Regions from separate parts of the Planococcus sp. 11815 genome, predicted to be linked through region 1. Evidence: riboswitches for the same ligand, from Rfam matches in the RefSeq annotation. Region 1 holds a riboswitch; each other region holds the start of a gene.
What was found. Region 1 has a riboswitch for S-adenosylmethionine ahead of M1Q06_RS03160 (bifunctional homocysteine S-methyltransferase/methylenetetrahydrofolate reductase). Riboswitches for the same ligand answer to the same signal wherever they lie in the genome.

Region 1 (5,022 bases):
AAGCCGAGGAAGCTGAACAAACTGAAGCTTCCGATATGGAACAAGCAGCAGCGAACGATCCGGAAGCCCCAGCAGAAAACAGCGGCTCCAGCATGACTTTGATCATTGCGGGAATCGCCATTATCCTGTTGATCGCTGCCGTTGTCTTGATGCGTAGAAAACGATGAGCTGGTTGATCGCGCTGTCGGATTTTTTTCTTTATGTAGTGCTGGCGTTCCTTGCAGGGGATGTCGTCTTGCGCTGCGTCAAATCGGAGAAAAAGCCGCTTGTTGAGGTTCCGAAAAAACTGCTCTTGCTTGCGCTTGCGCTTATTCCGCTGTTGCTTGTGCCACCTGTCATCCAGCTGGTTTTGCTGCTGTCGGAAAGCTTCGGAATGATGCAAGCGGTAGTGGATGTCACAACCGAGTTTCGCGCTGGCCAAAGCTATGTATTCGGCGTCTTGATAGCCGTGGCATGGTTGATCGTGGTGTGGCGCGACGGATCGTGGGTATTCCGCGCGTTTTGGCTCGTGCTCAGCGTGCTCAATGTGGCATATGCGAGCCACGCTGCGTCCATTGCGGATTGGCAAGGGTTTGCCGGGCATGCGCTTCATTTTCTGGCGCTCGTATTATGGGCAGGCGTATTGATCCACATCGCCTGGTTTTTGCGCGACGGGCGCAATTGGCGTGCATTTCTTAAATGGTTTACGCCGTTTTCTGTTGTCCTGATGATCATTTTAATCGGCAGCGGCATCTGGCTCATGCTGTTTTTCGTGGCGCCGGAAGATTACGCGAGCTCGTGGATTTTACCTTATGGACAGCTCTTGCTGCTGAAGCATTTGAGCATTGTGCCGCTCTTGCTTGCAGCGTTCATCAATGCCGTCTTGTCCCGAAGCGATGAGCCGAACCGCTCTTGGCTCAAAGTGGAGAGCTGGCTTCTGCTGTTGGTGTTATTGATCACCGCATTCATGAGCAAGCTCGCTCCGCCGCATAATATCAACGAAACGTTCCGCATGGAAGGCGGTGCGCCATTTGTCGAATGGGTCGCAGGACCGCAGTATCTTCCGGTCCATGCGGTATGGACGCCGAATATCGACGGTTTCTTGATGATGGCGATCGGCCTGATCTTCCTGGGCTTGCAATGGCTGAGATATCGCAAACAGCTGCCCGAATGGTTATCGTTCATCTTCGGTCTCGGGTTTGTCGCAGCGACTTACATTGGATTAATGTTCAGTTTCCTATTTTAATGAAAAGCCATCCTTGGAATGGCGAGTCCCAGAGACCAGTTGACGATGCTGTACTCGAAGACTATGGGACCGGCGTTGAAAAATATCTTGAACCGGCTCTTGAAAATCTAAACTGATGAATACCGAACGCCTCCGGAAGGACACTCTTCCGGAGGCGTTTTCTATTGCCGCGCCCAGCAGGGAAAATAAATGCCGTGTCGAAAGAGAATAGCAAGGAACAAAGTGCGCAGCAAAATCGGAGAGGGGTATGTGGCATGAAACGCAGATGGCCGGTTTTAGCATTGACATCACTTGGGGTATTCGGAGCTTACCGAAAGTACAAAGACATGACGCGGCTCGTCAAGCCGACGTGGCCGGAAGTCCGTCACGCCGGGGAGGTGGAAGAGGCAAGAACGGGCAATCTCCCGAAACCGATTGCCAAATGGCTGGAAGCAAGCGGCGCAATCGGCCGCGAACAAGTGATGGGCGTCTATGTAAAGCAAGTGGGCTGGATGAAAACCAAGCCTGACCAGGAAGAATGGACCGAATCGACCGCTGAGCAATACAGTTTTGTTGAACCGCCGTCGTTTTATTGGAAAGCGCGCATGAAAGTGGATGGTTTGTTCGTCACAGGATCCGACAGTTTTCGGGACGGCCGCGCAGGCATGCGCATCCGCTTCGCGGGGCTCGTGCCGATCAACCGGGCGATGCCCGACGGCAAGCTCGATGAATCGGCTTTGCAGCGCTTTTTAATGGAGATGGCCTGGCTGCCTGGGCTAGTATTCAGCCCATACGTGCGTTTTTTGAACAGCAACGAACGTTCCGTGGAAGCGGAAATGACCTATAACGGGTCGACCGCCAATGTGACTTTCGAGTTTGATGAAACAGGGCGCATGAAGCGGGCGCGCGCGATGCGCTATAAAGAGGTCGGGGAAGATGCCAAGCGCTTGCCGTGCATCGCAGAAGTGCATGAATGGCAAACAGTCGACGGCATCGAAATCCCGCGGCGCATCGACATCACCTGGATCATCGACGGCCAAGCGTTCACTTGGTATAAATTCACCGTCGAAGCCGCCAAATTCAACCCGCGCGTCCCGGATGCCTGGTAGAGATCAGAAATGTAACAGAAAGTTCTTTGTTTTTTGATAAATCACCTTGACCCAAATCACCGGAGGGGGTATCATGTGGGAATACTGAAAACTGCATAGTGAATTCTTATCTAGAGAAGTCGAGGGACTGGCCCGATGACGCTTCAGCAACCAGCCGCTTGCGGTCAGGTGCTAATTCCAGCAGGCACACGCCTGGCAGATGAAAAGGAACGAGTCCGATATCGTAAAGCCTTCTTTTTCATGGAAGGCTTTTTTTGTTTCATATCGATGCGTCCGCAGCTGCACGGCAAAATCAGACAGAGGAGGACGAATCATGTTATTAGATGAACTGAAAAAACGGATGCTGACGGCGGACGGCGCCATGGGAACGCTGTTGTACTCCTACGGCATCGAATACTGCAACGAGGAATTGAACATCCAGCGCCCGGAAGTGATCGAGAAGATCCACCGCGACTATATCGCAGCCGGTGCGGATATCATCCAAACGAACACATACGGGGCGAATGCCCATAAACTGGCGCGCTACGGGCTCGAAGAACAGACAGAAGTGATCAATAAAGCGGCAATTGCCATCGCCAATAAAGCCGCAAAAGACGGGGGGCAGTTTGTCGTCGGCACGATCGGAGGCATCCGTGGCATCCGCAAAAGCGATGCGACGCTTGATGAAATCGTCGCCATGGTCGACCAGCAAGCCCAGCATTTGTTGTCGGGCGACCCTGACGGCTTATTGCTCGAGACTTATTACGATTTCGAGGAACTCGCGGCGACCGTCAGCCACCTGAAAAAACTGACCGATGCGCCGCTCATTGCGCAATTATCCATGCATGAGCCCGGTATCCTCCAAAACGGCATGAGCTTGAACGAAGGATTGAAACGGCTCGATGCGCTCGGTGCGGAAATCGTCGGCGTCAATTGCCGTCTCGGCCCGCACCATACGATTCAGGCGTTCGAAGGCGTCGAACTGCCTGAAAAAGCGTTTTTATCCGCTTACCCGAATGCTTCGCTATTGGATATCGAAGACGGGCGCATCGTCTATGAATCAGAAGCTGATTATTTCGGTCGTGCGGCACTGCTTTTGCGTGAAGAAGGCGTGCGCCTCATCGGCGGTTGTTGCGGCACGACGCCGAAACATATTGAAGCGGTGAAAAAACGCATCGGCCATTTGCAGCCGATCACCGAAAAGAAAGTCGAAGAGAAAAAACCGATCGTTATCCGTGAAGCGGAAGCCTTGAAAGATAAGCCGCTGCACGAAAAAGCGAAAACCGAACGGACGATCATCGTCGAACTCGATACGCCGCGCCATTTGGATATCGAGAAATTCCTCGAAGGTTCAAAAGCATTGGACGCAGAAGGCGTTGATGCCGTCACGATGGCTGACAATTCACTCGCTTCGCCGCGCATCAGCAATATGGCGATGGGCTCAATCCTTAAGCATAAGCAGGATGTCAGACCTCTCGCGCACATCACGTGCCGTGACCGCAACTTGATCGGCCTGCAATCACATATTATGGGGCTGGACGCACTCGGCATACACGACATACTTGCCGTTACGGGCGATCCGACAAAAGTCGGCGATTTCCCGGGCGCCACAAGCGTCTATGATGTATCAAGCATGGAATTGATCCAGCTCATCAAAAAGCTCAACGAAGGCATTTCATTCTCCGGAAAACCGCTCCGGAAAAAAGCGAATTTCTCTGTCGCCGCCGCGTTCAACCCGAACGTCCGCGTCGTGGAGCGGGCTGTTCAAAGACTCGAGAAGAAAATCGAAGCCGGGGCGGATTATTTCATTTCGCAGCCGGTCTATACAAAAGAGAAAATCATCGAAATCCACGAGGCGACGAAGCATCTGGACACGCCGATTTTCCTTGGGGTCATGCCGCTGACGAGCATACGAAGCGCCGACTTCCTGCATAACGAAGTGCCGGGCATCAAATTGTCCGAAGAAGCGCTCGACCGCATGCGGGCTTGCGGCGAAGACAAGGACAAAGCGACCGCGGAAGGCATCCAGATCGCGAAAGAACTGATCGATACCGCAGCGGAATTGTTCAACGGCATTTATTTGATCACGCCATTTGTGCGCTACGACATGACGGTGGAATTGATCCGCCACATCCGACAACTAGATTTAAAGAAAGCGAGCGATCGTGCCTATGCCTAAACATCTAATTGAACAGCAACTCGAAAAACGCATCCTCATCATCGACGGCGCAATGGGGACGATGATCCAAAACGCGAACCTGTCTGCCGAGGATTTCGGCGGCGAAGAATACGACGGCTGCAATGAATACTTGAATATTGTGCGCCCCGATGTGCTTGAAGGAGTGCATGACGCTTATTTGGAAGCGGGCGCTGACATCATCTGCACGAACACATTCGGCGGCACGCCGGTCGTTTTGGATGAATACGGGCTCGGCCATCGTGCAGCGGAAATCAATAAAAAAGCGGTCGAAATCGCCAAAATCAGCCAAGCGAAATATTCGACGCCGGAATGGCCGCGCTTTGTTGCGGGTGCACTCGGCCCGACGACGAAAACTTTGTCGGTAACAGGCGGCATTACATTCGACGAATTAAAAGCCGATTTCCAGGTACAGGCGAAAGCCTTGATCGAAGGGGGCGCGGATCTGCTGCTTTTGGAGACGAGCCAGGATATGCTCAATGTCAAAGCGGCGACGATCGCGATACGCGATGCCTTTGAAGAAACCGGTGTGG
Region 2 (5,022 bases), 360 kb from region 1:
CAGGTCGGTAATCGAATCACCGATGACGATGCTCGTCGATTGCTCCGACATGATGCGACGCATGACGGATGGTTTGCAGCAGCCACAGCCTTGACTGTCACACTGTTCGTCGCAGCCGTGTGGGAAACGGATATGGATCTTGTCATTCGAGAAATCCGCTTCGTTACAATAAATTCCAGCGAATGGACCGTATGGCTCGAGCAATGGATAGACGAAAAAGTCGATGCCTCCGCTGACGATATAGAGCGGGATGTCGTGGCGTTTCGTGTAGGCGACAAAATCGGCGAAGCCTTCACGGATTTCCGCTTGGTCGAGCGTGTAGGCGATGATTTGTTGTTTGGCGGAAGAAGGCAGCAAGGAAAACATTTGCTGGACGCCTTCACGTATGGAAATGCGCTGATCAAGAATTTGATCTTTTATCGGCGACCAACCCGGCGGATCAAACTGTTTCATAATGGCGATCAAATTATCGCGGGAAGTCACCGTTCCGTCGAAGTCGCAAAATATTACCGGTTTGTTCATACGGTCTCACCCCATAATGCTAAAGCTTTTTGTAATTCTTCTTGGTGTTTGGCGGCTTCTGTTAAAGGCTGTCCTTGAAGGGCGGCGTCGATCGCTTGGCGGAATGCTTTTCCGCCGGCAGCAGCGCCGTCCGGATGGCCATGGACGCCGCCTCCGGCATTGATGATGCTGTCGATGCCGTAGTCTTCCAAAAGCAAGGGCACGAGTGCCGGGTGGATGCCGGCAGATGGCACCGGGAAGCTGCGATTTAATGGACTGTTGCTGACTAGTTCGCGCCCGAGCTGCAATGCCGTTTGTTTCTCGAGTGCCACACTGCCGTAAGGGGATGGGAATAAGCTAAAGTCGGCTCCGGCTAGTCGTGTCAGTTTGCCAAGTGCCAGCGCCGTGGAAACGCCGTAAAAATCAGATGACGTGTAGGCGCCGCTGAATGCGGGATGTGCCATCAGCGGGAGTGCCACTTCTTCGTCTTCAGCTAGTTCCTGCAAGACGTCGAATCCGTAGGCATGGACATTGAACAATAAAGCATCCGCCCCGAGTTCACTTGCCCGCCGCGCCTTGTCGCGCAAGCTCGACGTCCGTCCGGATAAATTGACGGCATAGAGCGTGCGATGGCCGGTTTCTGCGTACACTTCGTCCAACACACGACGTGCTGCTAGGATGCGCTTGTCAAACGGCGTCAGCGGGTTGTCGAATAAAATCTCATCGTCTTTCACCAAATCGACGCCGCCGAGTGCCTGTTGACGGAGTTGATCTGATAAATAATCGAGGTCACGTCCGATGACGCCTTTAAAAATGCTCATGGCGAGCGGGCGCCCCGTGACGCCAAGCGTGTCGCGAATGCCGTCAATGCCAAAACGCGGGCCTGGGAACTGGCGGAGCAAGGATTCCTCAAAATCCAAATCAAGTAATTTGATCTCGCCATCGAGCGACAGCTTGCCAAAAACGGTCGTCAGGATGGCTGGCAGATCCGCTGAGAAATTGGCCGCCGGGTAATGGATTTTCAAATGGGCTTGGATGACTCCGTGCTTAGTGGGATGGGTGACGTGCGAGAATTCTTCGACCGACACGACGCGCCCTTTATGCTGTTGCAATTGCTGCTGCTCGAGCAATGGCAAATCGGTCCACGATCCAACCGTCAAACCGAGTGCAATGGCTTCTGCTTTTTTTTCGAATGAACCGGCTTTGCCGAATAATTGATATGTTGCGATAACACCGCTCATGAATAACCCTCCTGCTTAGTGGACATAAAAAAACCTCTTCACAAATAAGAAGAGGTTAAGAATTAACGCCTTCTTATTTCTCAGCCGCTCAATAAGTTGGCTGCAAGAATTAGCACCGTGTCCATGATTGGACCGGTTGCCGGGCTTCGTAGGGCTTGTCCCTCCACCTGCTCTGAATAAGAATAGATTATGAAATTGTTAGTGTTGCAAAGTAATTCTGATTATTTCATGGCAAACGGTATCTGTCAACGGAGAAAATCAAAAATATCTGAAAAATATCCACTTGCCAATTCACGGCGACCAGTCACTAGAGAATGGCATGCCCAAAATATTTGAGAAAAACGCCGAGGTCGCTTGGCGAAATTGACAACCCGAGTAAAGAACTAGTCTTTAGCTGGAAGAATTTCATTTTTTCGAAATATTTTATTGACAATGAATTCCGAATCATGCTAGGATTCGTTTCAGAACTTCATAATGTTGCATAGTAGCACTCTTATCAAGAGCAGGCAGAGGGGAATGGCCCGATGACGCCCAGCAACCGACCGTAATGCCGTTGTGAGACGGGGCGCTTTGGCGCCGGGATTTCGATCCCTTAAGGCACGGTGCTAATTCCATCAGAAATGTACATTTCTGAAAGATAAGAGGCATGGGATCTCTTATTCTGCGCCTCTTTCTTTCGGGAAAGAGGCTTTTTATTATTCTACAGAAAAGAGGCAAATAAATATGACACTTACAGCATCATCTACATACAAAGCATTGACTGAACAAGAAGCGATTCGCTTGGCACAAGAGTTGGACGTATTTGCACCTGAAGCTGCATTGCAAAGTGAAGAAATTGGAGACGGCAACTTGAATTACGTATTCCGCATCAGTGATTCTGCTACAGGGCAAGGGCTCATCATCAAACAAGCCTTGCCTTATGCGAAAGTCGTCGGCGAAAGCTGGCCGCTGACACTTCACCGGGCGACCATTGAAGCGAATGCCTTGAAGCTGCACGGCAAGCTCGCGAAGGAACGTGTGCCGGAAGTTTATGCGACAGATGCTGCGCTTGCTGTCACTGTTATGGAAGACTTATCGCATTTGGCGATTTTACGCAACGGCCTGATCGACGGCAAGCATTACCCGAAGCTCGCGGAACATATCGGCGGCTATTTGGCGCACACTTTGTTCTACACGTCGGATTTCGGCTTGCATCCGTTCGAGAAAAAGCGGCTTGCGGCTGAGTTTTCTAATCCGGAGCTGTGCAAAATCACCGAAGATCTCATTTTCACCGATCCGTTTTTCGATCACGAAACGAATGATTTTGAAGAGCCGTTGCGTGAAGCGGCGCAAGCGATTTGGGGCAACGAGCCACTGAAATTCGAAGTAGCCAAACTGAAGCGCAGCTTTTTGACGGAAGCGGAAGCACTTTTACATGGAGATCTGCACACCGGCAGCATTTTCGTCGACCAGCATGATACGAAGGTCATCGATCCGGAATTCGCCTTCTATGGACCGATCGGTTTTGATATCGGTTTGTTTCTCGCCAATTTGATTGTCCAGGCGATTACGCGAAGCGGCGAAGAGCGCGAACTGATTTTGCATGACATCACTCGCACATGGCAAGAGTTCGAGCAGCAATTTTCAGGTTTATGGGAAAGCGATGGAATCGAAACGTATAAGACGACGGCCGGTTACCGTGAATACGCCATCGGAAAAATCTTTCACGATGCGATCGGCTTTGCTGGGTGTGAATTGATCCGCCGGACGATCGGCTTGGCGCATGTCCGCGACTTGGACGATATCGCAGACGAGGCAACACGAATCGACCGCAAGCGGCAAACCTTGAAAGCCGGGGAAACATTGATTCAAACACGCCTGAGTTATCAGTCCATCGCTGAATTGGAATCGGCAATTAAGGAGTTGAGCAAATGACCATTCCGTTATCGGTCATCTGGAAAGATGAACAACTGACCATTTTGGATCAGCGTCTGCTTCCGCAGGCCGTCCAATATGAAACTCTTGAAACGTTGGAGCAAGTGCACGAAGCGATTTTCCAGCTGAAAGTACGCGGAGCTCCGGCGATCGGCATTGCAGCAGCTTATGGCTTGGCACTCGCGGCAAGACGGCACGAGACGGCAGACATCGAATTGTTTCGTGATCACGTAAAAGAAGATGCCGCCTATCTTATTTCTTCCCGGCCGACAGCAGTCAATCTGGCATGGGCCATCGATCGATTAGTAAAACGGATCGAACAGGCGGGGACGGTGGCACAAGCAAAAGCGCAACTGATTGAAGAAGCGCAGTTGATCCGCGATGAAGACGAAGCGGCATGCCGCAATATCGGCGAACATGCACTCGAGTTACTCGTAGATAAAGAAAAAATCCTGACGATTTGTAATGCCGGATCGATTGCGACAGCCAAATATGGAACCGCACTCGCACCGTTTCATCTCGGCATAGAGCGCGGGCGTGAGTTTGAAGTATACGCATGTGAAACCCGCCCGCTGTTCCAAGGGGCGCGCTTGACCGTTTGGGAATTGCAGCAGGCAGGAGTCGACGTCACGCTCATCACCGACAGTATGGCGGCGCACACGATTGCTGCAAAAGGAATCGAAGCGATTATCGTGGGAGCAGACCGCATTACAGCCAACGGCGACACGGCTAATAAAATCGGTACGCTCAACTTGGCGATTTTAGCACATGTATATGGCATTCCTTTTTATGTAGCGGCACCGGTGTCCACATTCGACCTATCCCTTGATACAGGCAACGCCATCCCAATCGAAGAACGGGCGGCAGAAGAAGTTATTGCTACTGGCACGCAACAAAACGCACCGGACGGAACGAAAGTGTTCAATCCAGCTTTTGATGTCACACCGGCAACATATATTACAGCGATCATCACTGAACGAGGCGTCATCCGTCCAAACGATAAACAAACAATCGAGACACAGCTTTATGCGGTGCCATCAAAAGGAGAAATGATATGAAAAACAAATCAGCATGGTTCATTTTATTTGGTTTAGTGTTCGCTATCTTACTTTCAGGATGTCAGCCAAAAGGTGAGGCGACCGCAGAGGAAACGGCTCCAGACGACCAGCAAGCGGCAGCGGACCATCCACTCACAGGCAAGAAAATCGCACTCATCATGCAGCAGAATCTCGGAACTTTTTCTGCACAGTATATTGCCGGTGTAGAAGAGCAAGTGGAAAAATTCGGCGGCAGCGTGACGGTCTTTACTTCAGACGGTGACCTCGCGAAAATGGCCTCCAATCTGGATGCATCGATCAACCAAGAA
Region 3 (5,022 bases), 1.1 Mb from region 1:
TCACTTTCGTGGTTTCGCCGGCTGAGCTATCGTCGCCACATGCGCCGAGAAGCGCGGCGATGCCTGCTGTTGCAAAAAGAGCTGTAATTTTTTTCACGATGAAATCCTCCAATGGTTTTTTAAAAGTGATTGTGCTGATGAATAAATCGCTTGATTGTATTTAATTGATGTGAATAAAAGGACTTAGCTCCGGCGCACTCTGCGGGACATGAGGTTGCCGAGCGATTGGACGCCTTGGACAAGGACGACCAGAATGGCGACAGTCAAGAGCATGACCAATGTGTCAAAGCGCTGATAGCCGTAAGTGATGGCCAAGTCGCCGAGCCCGCCGCCTCCGATTGCACCTGCCATTGCGGAGGCGCCGATTAAGCCGACGATGGCGATGGTCAATGCCAGGACAAGGGAGCTGAGCGCTTCTGGTATAAGGAAGCGGAAAATGATCTGGCCGGGAGAAGCGCCCATCGCCTGGGCGGCTTCGATGACGCCTTTATCGACTTCGAGCAATGAGTTCTCGATCAGCCGGGCGATGTACGGACCTGCATAAAATACTAATGGGACGATGGCTGCGGCGGTGCCGATCGATGTGCCGACAATGATGCGCGTCAATGGAATGATGGCGACCATCAAGATGATAAACGGAACCGAACGGAAGATATTGATGACGATGTTCAATACGTTAAAGACTGCTTCATTCTCGAGCAGATGCCCTTTTCTCGTGACGACCAGCAAGATGCCGAGCGGCAAGCCGATGAAGAGCGAGAAAACGAATGATGCACCCGTCATGTAAAGGGTTTCCCATAAAGCTTCTAAGATTTGCGATTGATCAACCTGCATGTTGCTGCACCTCCTCTACTTGGATGTTATCGTTTCGGATCGAGGCGAGTGCGCGGTCGATTTCTGCATGAGCGCCGTCGAACTCGACAATCAAGTTGCCGTATGGAATGCCTTGAAGTTCTGTAATGTTACCGAACAACACATTCAAATCGAGCTGGAATTCGCGTGACACCCGTGACATGAATGGCTGGCCGACTGAATTCCCGGTAAACTGCACCCGGTAGATCGGGCGTGTCCCGTCGTTGTGGCGGATCTGCTCAAGCAGCGAAGCCGGCAATTCATCGTTCATGACAGAACGGACGAACCGCTTCGTCGTCGCGTGCTGGGGATTGCTGAACACTTCAAATACGCTGCCTTGCTCGATGACACGGCCTTCTTCAAGAACGGCCACTTTGTCGCAGATTTCCCGGATAACGCCCATCTCGTGAGTGATGAGCAAAATGGTGATGTTGTATTCCTGGTTGATGCGGCGCAGCAGATCCAGTATGGACTGGGTTGTCTGCGGGTCGAGCGCTGATGTTGCTTCATCGCATAGCAGTATTGACGGGTTGGTGGCGAGTGCACGAGCAATACCGATGCGCTGCTTTTGCCCGCCGGATAATTGATCCGGGTATTTTTTCGCTTGGTCGGCAAGCCCGACAAACTCCAATAGTTCTGCCACTTTCCGATCGATTTCCGCTTTCGGGGTCTTGGCCAGAATCAGCGGCATCGCGATATTATGGTGTACGGTCTTCGAGTTCAGCAAATTGAAATGCTGGAAGATCATGCCGATGTCTTTTCGCGTATCGCGGATTTTGCGTGCGCTTAAAGTGGAAATGTCTTCTCCGTGGATGAGCACGCGTCCTGTTGATGGGCGCTCGAGCAAATTCACCGTGCGGATCAATGAGCTTTTCCCCGCGCCGCTAAATCCGATGACGCCGTAAATTTCCCCGGTCTCGACGGTCAAATCGATGCCGTTGAGCGCATGGACTTCCTGCTTGCCGGATACGTAAGTTTTCTTGACTGCTTCAAATTGAATCATGGTGTCCCTCCTGTGGCTGCAAATAACGATTCGAATGAGTGCGAACGAACACTTTCTTGGAATAACAACAAAAAGCCCTCTTTTTTCTTATACGCAAGAAAAAAGAGGGCTCCAAAATATGAAACCATCTCATTCTCATCTTCCAAATGCCGAAACATTTGCAGGAATTAGCACAGTTTTCGCTGATTTGCGAATCTGCTGCCGAAACGTCATAGGGCCTGTCCCTCGGTTTCTCTGGATAAGAAAGTGATGTAAGCTATTCAATTCGTGATTCCTACTCTATTTCGAAATAGAGAAAAAGTCAACAAGTTTGATAAAAAAAGTTTTGCGGAAAATTGCGTTTAATAGTAGTTAAAATTTTTAGAAAAATATGCTTGACTTTAAACCTGGATGTACCCTATACTTTTCCTCAAGCAAAAAATAACTGAATACTCTTATCACGAGAGGCGGAGGGAATAGGCCCTACGATGCCCGGCAACCAACAGGCTCATGTCTGGAAAGGTGCTAAATCCTACAGCGCGCATTTGCGCCGCTGAAAGATAAGAGGAGGCAAATCCGTATATGACGGCCCTCTTCTTTCTGAAGAGGGTCTTTTTATGTCCTCCTCAAAACGAACAAAACTATTACAAAAACAGGAGGAATTGACAATGACAAACTTCAAACCAGAAACTCTTCTATTACACGGTGGCCAAGAACCAGATCCAGTGACAGGCGCTCGCGGCGTACCGGTCCATAAAACGACTTCTTATGTATTCAAAGATACCGAGCACGCACAAAACCTATTTGGCTTGAAAGAAACGGGCAATATCTATTCGCGTATCATGAACCCGACAGTTGATGTATTCGAACAGCGCGTCGCACTTCTTGAAGGCGGGACCGCTGCAGTAGCTTTGTCTTCAGGGATGGCAGCCATTGCATTTTCAGTTTTGAACATTGCGGAAGCGGGAGACGAAATTATCGCCGACAGCAATTTATACGGTGGAACCTATAACCTATTCGCCAACACATTGCCGCGCTATGGCATTAACGTAAAATTCGTCGATGCGACAGATCCTGAAAATTTCCGTGCAGCGATTACCGATAAGACGAAAGCCTTGTTCGGTGAGATCATCGGAAATCCAAGCTTGAACGTGTTCGACGTCGAGCAAGTAGCTAATATCGCACACGAAAACGGGGTTCCGCTGTTGATCGATAATACTTTCGCATCGCCTTTCGTCAGCAATCCGATCGAATTCGGTGCAGACGTGGTCATCCATTCCGCCACGAAATGGATCGGCGGGCACGGAACGACGATCGGCGGCGTAGCGGTTGATGCCGGACGGTTCAACTGGGACAACCCGCGCTTCCCGAATTACACGGAGCCGGATGAAACCTACCATGGCATCCGTTTCGGAATTGATGTGCCGGAAGCGGCATTCGCGACGAAATTACGCGTCCAGCTGTTGCGCGATTTCGGCCCGTCACTCAGTGCGGACAGTGCCCATGCACTGCTTCAGGGACTTGAAACTTTGCACCTCCGGATTCCGCGCCACGCGACGAATGCGCAGAAGGTCGCTGAATATTTGAAAGACCATCCGCAAGTCGAGTGGGTCAATTACCTTGGCCTTGAAGGGCATCCATCCAAGACACTTGCTGATAAATATTTGAAAGACAGCTACGGTTCGATCGTCAACTTCGGCATTAAAGGCGGCAGGGAAGCCGGCCGCAAAGTAATCGATGGCGTTAATTTATGGTCGCACGTGGCGAATGTCGGCGATGCCAAATCATTGATCATCCACCCGGCGTCCACGACACACCAGCAATTGACAGCAGAAGAGTTGAAAAATAGCGGCGTAACGGAAGAATTGATCCGTTTGTCTGTAGGATTGGAAAACCACGAAGATTTAATCGCTGATTTGGAGCAAGCGATCCAAGCGGCAGTACTCGAGAACGCGTAAGGAGGGATTCGGATGACGACAGTATCCATCGGCCAGCTAAAACTTGAATCAGGTCAACTATTGCGTGAAGTGGAATTGGCGTATGAACGCGTCGGGGAAAGTTCCGCGCCGGCGATTCTGGTTTGCCACGCGCTGACGGGCGATCAATATGCAGTGGGTACTGCAGATCAACCGGGTTGGTGGGCGGGGTTGATCGGCCCAGGCAAAGCGGTGGATACTGGACAGTTCCAAGTCATCACGTTCAATGTGCTCGGGGGCTGCAGCGGTTCGACCGGCCCCCTTTCGATCAATCCGGAAACCGGTGAACCTTATCGAGCGTCATTTCCTGAACTGACCATTCGTGACATGGTAAGAGCGGAGCGGAAAGCCCTTGAAGCTTTGGGCATCAACCATTTGGCAGCGGTGATCGGCGGTTCTCTCGGGGGCATGAAAACCTTGGAATGGGCAAAGCTCTATCCAGAGTTTCTGGATACGGCCATTGCACTTGCTGTAACGCCTTATTATGGAGATTATGGCGTTGCATTCAATCACATCGGCATTCAGGCAATCGAAAACGATCCCGAGTTCCAGTCAGGCAATTATCATCAGGAAACCAGGTTGAAAGGATTCGAAATCGCGCGCATGGCCGGCATGGTGACGTACCGGAGCAGCCAATTATTCAATGGCCGCTTCGGTCGTTCACGCTGCGGGGAAGAGTTCGAAGTTCAGTCTTATCTGGATTATCAGGGGCGCAAATTGGCAGGGCGCTTTGACCCGAATAGCTACCTCGTTTTGCTGAAAGCCATGAACACACATGATGTGGAAGAGGCGGAATTAGCCGCCGAGCTGCTCTCAATCTCCTATAGCCACGACTTGTTGTATCCGGGAGAGTTGATGATTCCGTGGGTCGAAAACCAGCCCAATGCAAAATGGGAGAAAATCGAAACGGATTTCGGCCATGACGGGTTCTTGGTGGAATTCGAAAAATGGGCGCACCACGTACAGAATCAATTACAGAAAACGGTGAATGCCAAAAGCCATGTATTAGCATAAACTTGTTCATCATAAAAAGTATTGAAGAAGTCCATGATGAACTACAAATTAAAAAAGTTGATGACCTTTTCTACATTCTAAAATCAATGACCTCTATAAGTATTTGGAGAAGCGTTCGCTCGTAAAACCTTCTGCTCAATAATGCTGCGCATTACTTCGCAAAGACAATGTCTCACGTAGGTCGGCTTTATCTTTCCT

Region 2: linked by a shared signal. The riboswitch ahead of mtnK (S-methyl-5-thioribose kinase) and the one ahead of M1Q06_RS03160 (bifunctional homocysteine S-methyltransferase/methylenetetrahydrofolate reductase) in region 1 are both predicted to bind S-adenosylmethionine.
Region 3: linked by a shared signal. The riboswitch ahead of M1Q06_RS13910 (O-acetylhomoserine aminocarboxypropyltransferase/cysteine synthase family protein) and the one ahead of M1Q06_RS03160 (bifunctional homocysteine S-methyltransferase/methylenetetrahydrofolate reductase) in region 1 are both predicted to bind S-adenosylmethionine.

Annotation. Positions count from the first base shown of each region.
Region 1 covers NZ_CP096991.1:597,478-602,499, forward strand. Annotated here, with positions in the region: gene M1Q06_RS03145 (copper resistance CopC family protein) at 1-167, shown strand, start outside; gene M1Q06_RS03150 (copper resistance D family protein) at 164-1,225, shown strand; gene M1Q06_RS03155 (DUF6920 family protein) at 1,480-2,313, shown strand; SAM riboswitch class I at 2,417-2,519, shown strand; gene M1Q06_RS03160 (bifunctional homocysteine S-methyltransferase/methylenetetrahydrofolate reductase) at 2,624-4,471, shown strand; gene metH (methionine synthase) at 4,464-5,022, shown strand, end outside.
Region 2 covers NZ_CP096991.1:240,690-245,711, forward strand. Annotated here, with positions in the region: gene M1Q06_RS01330 (2-hydroxy-3-keto-5-methylthiopentenyl-1-phosphate phosphatase) at 1-522, opposite strand, end outside; gene mtnW (2,3-diketo-5-methylthiopentyl-1-phosphate enolase) at 519-1,742, opposite strand; SAM riboswitch class I at 1,813-1,925, opposite strand; SAM riboswitch class I at 2,233-2,386, shown strand; gene mtnK (S-methyl-5-thioribose kinase) at 2,466-3,656, shown strand; gene mtnA (S-methyl-5-thioribose-1-phosphate isomerase) at 3,653-4,714, shown strand; gene M1Q06_RS01350 (sugar ABC transporter substrate-binding protein) at 4,711-5,022, shown strand, end outside.
Region 3 covers NZ_CP096991.1:2,773,359-2,778,380, reverse strand. Annotated here, with positions in the region: gene M1Q06_RS13925 (MetQ/NlpA family ABC transporter substrate-binding protein) at 1-97, opposite strand, end outside; gene M1Q06_RS13920 (methionine ABC transporter permease) at 184-834, opposite strand; gene M1Q06_RS13915 (methionine ABC transporter ATP-binding protein) at 824-1,855, opposite strand; SAM riboswitch class I at 1,988-2,100, opposite strand; SAM riboswitch class I at 2,287-2,401, shown strand; gene M1Q06_RS13910 (O-acetylhomoserine aminocarboxypropyltransferase/cysteine synthase family protein) at 2,503-3,792, shown strand; gene metX (homoserine O-acetyltransferase MetX) at 3,805-4,824, shown strand.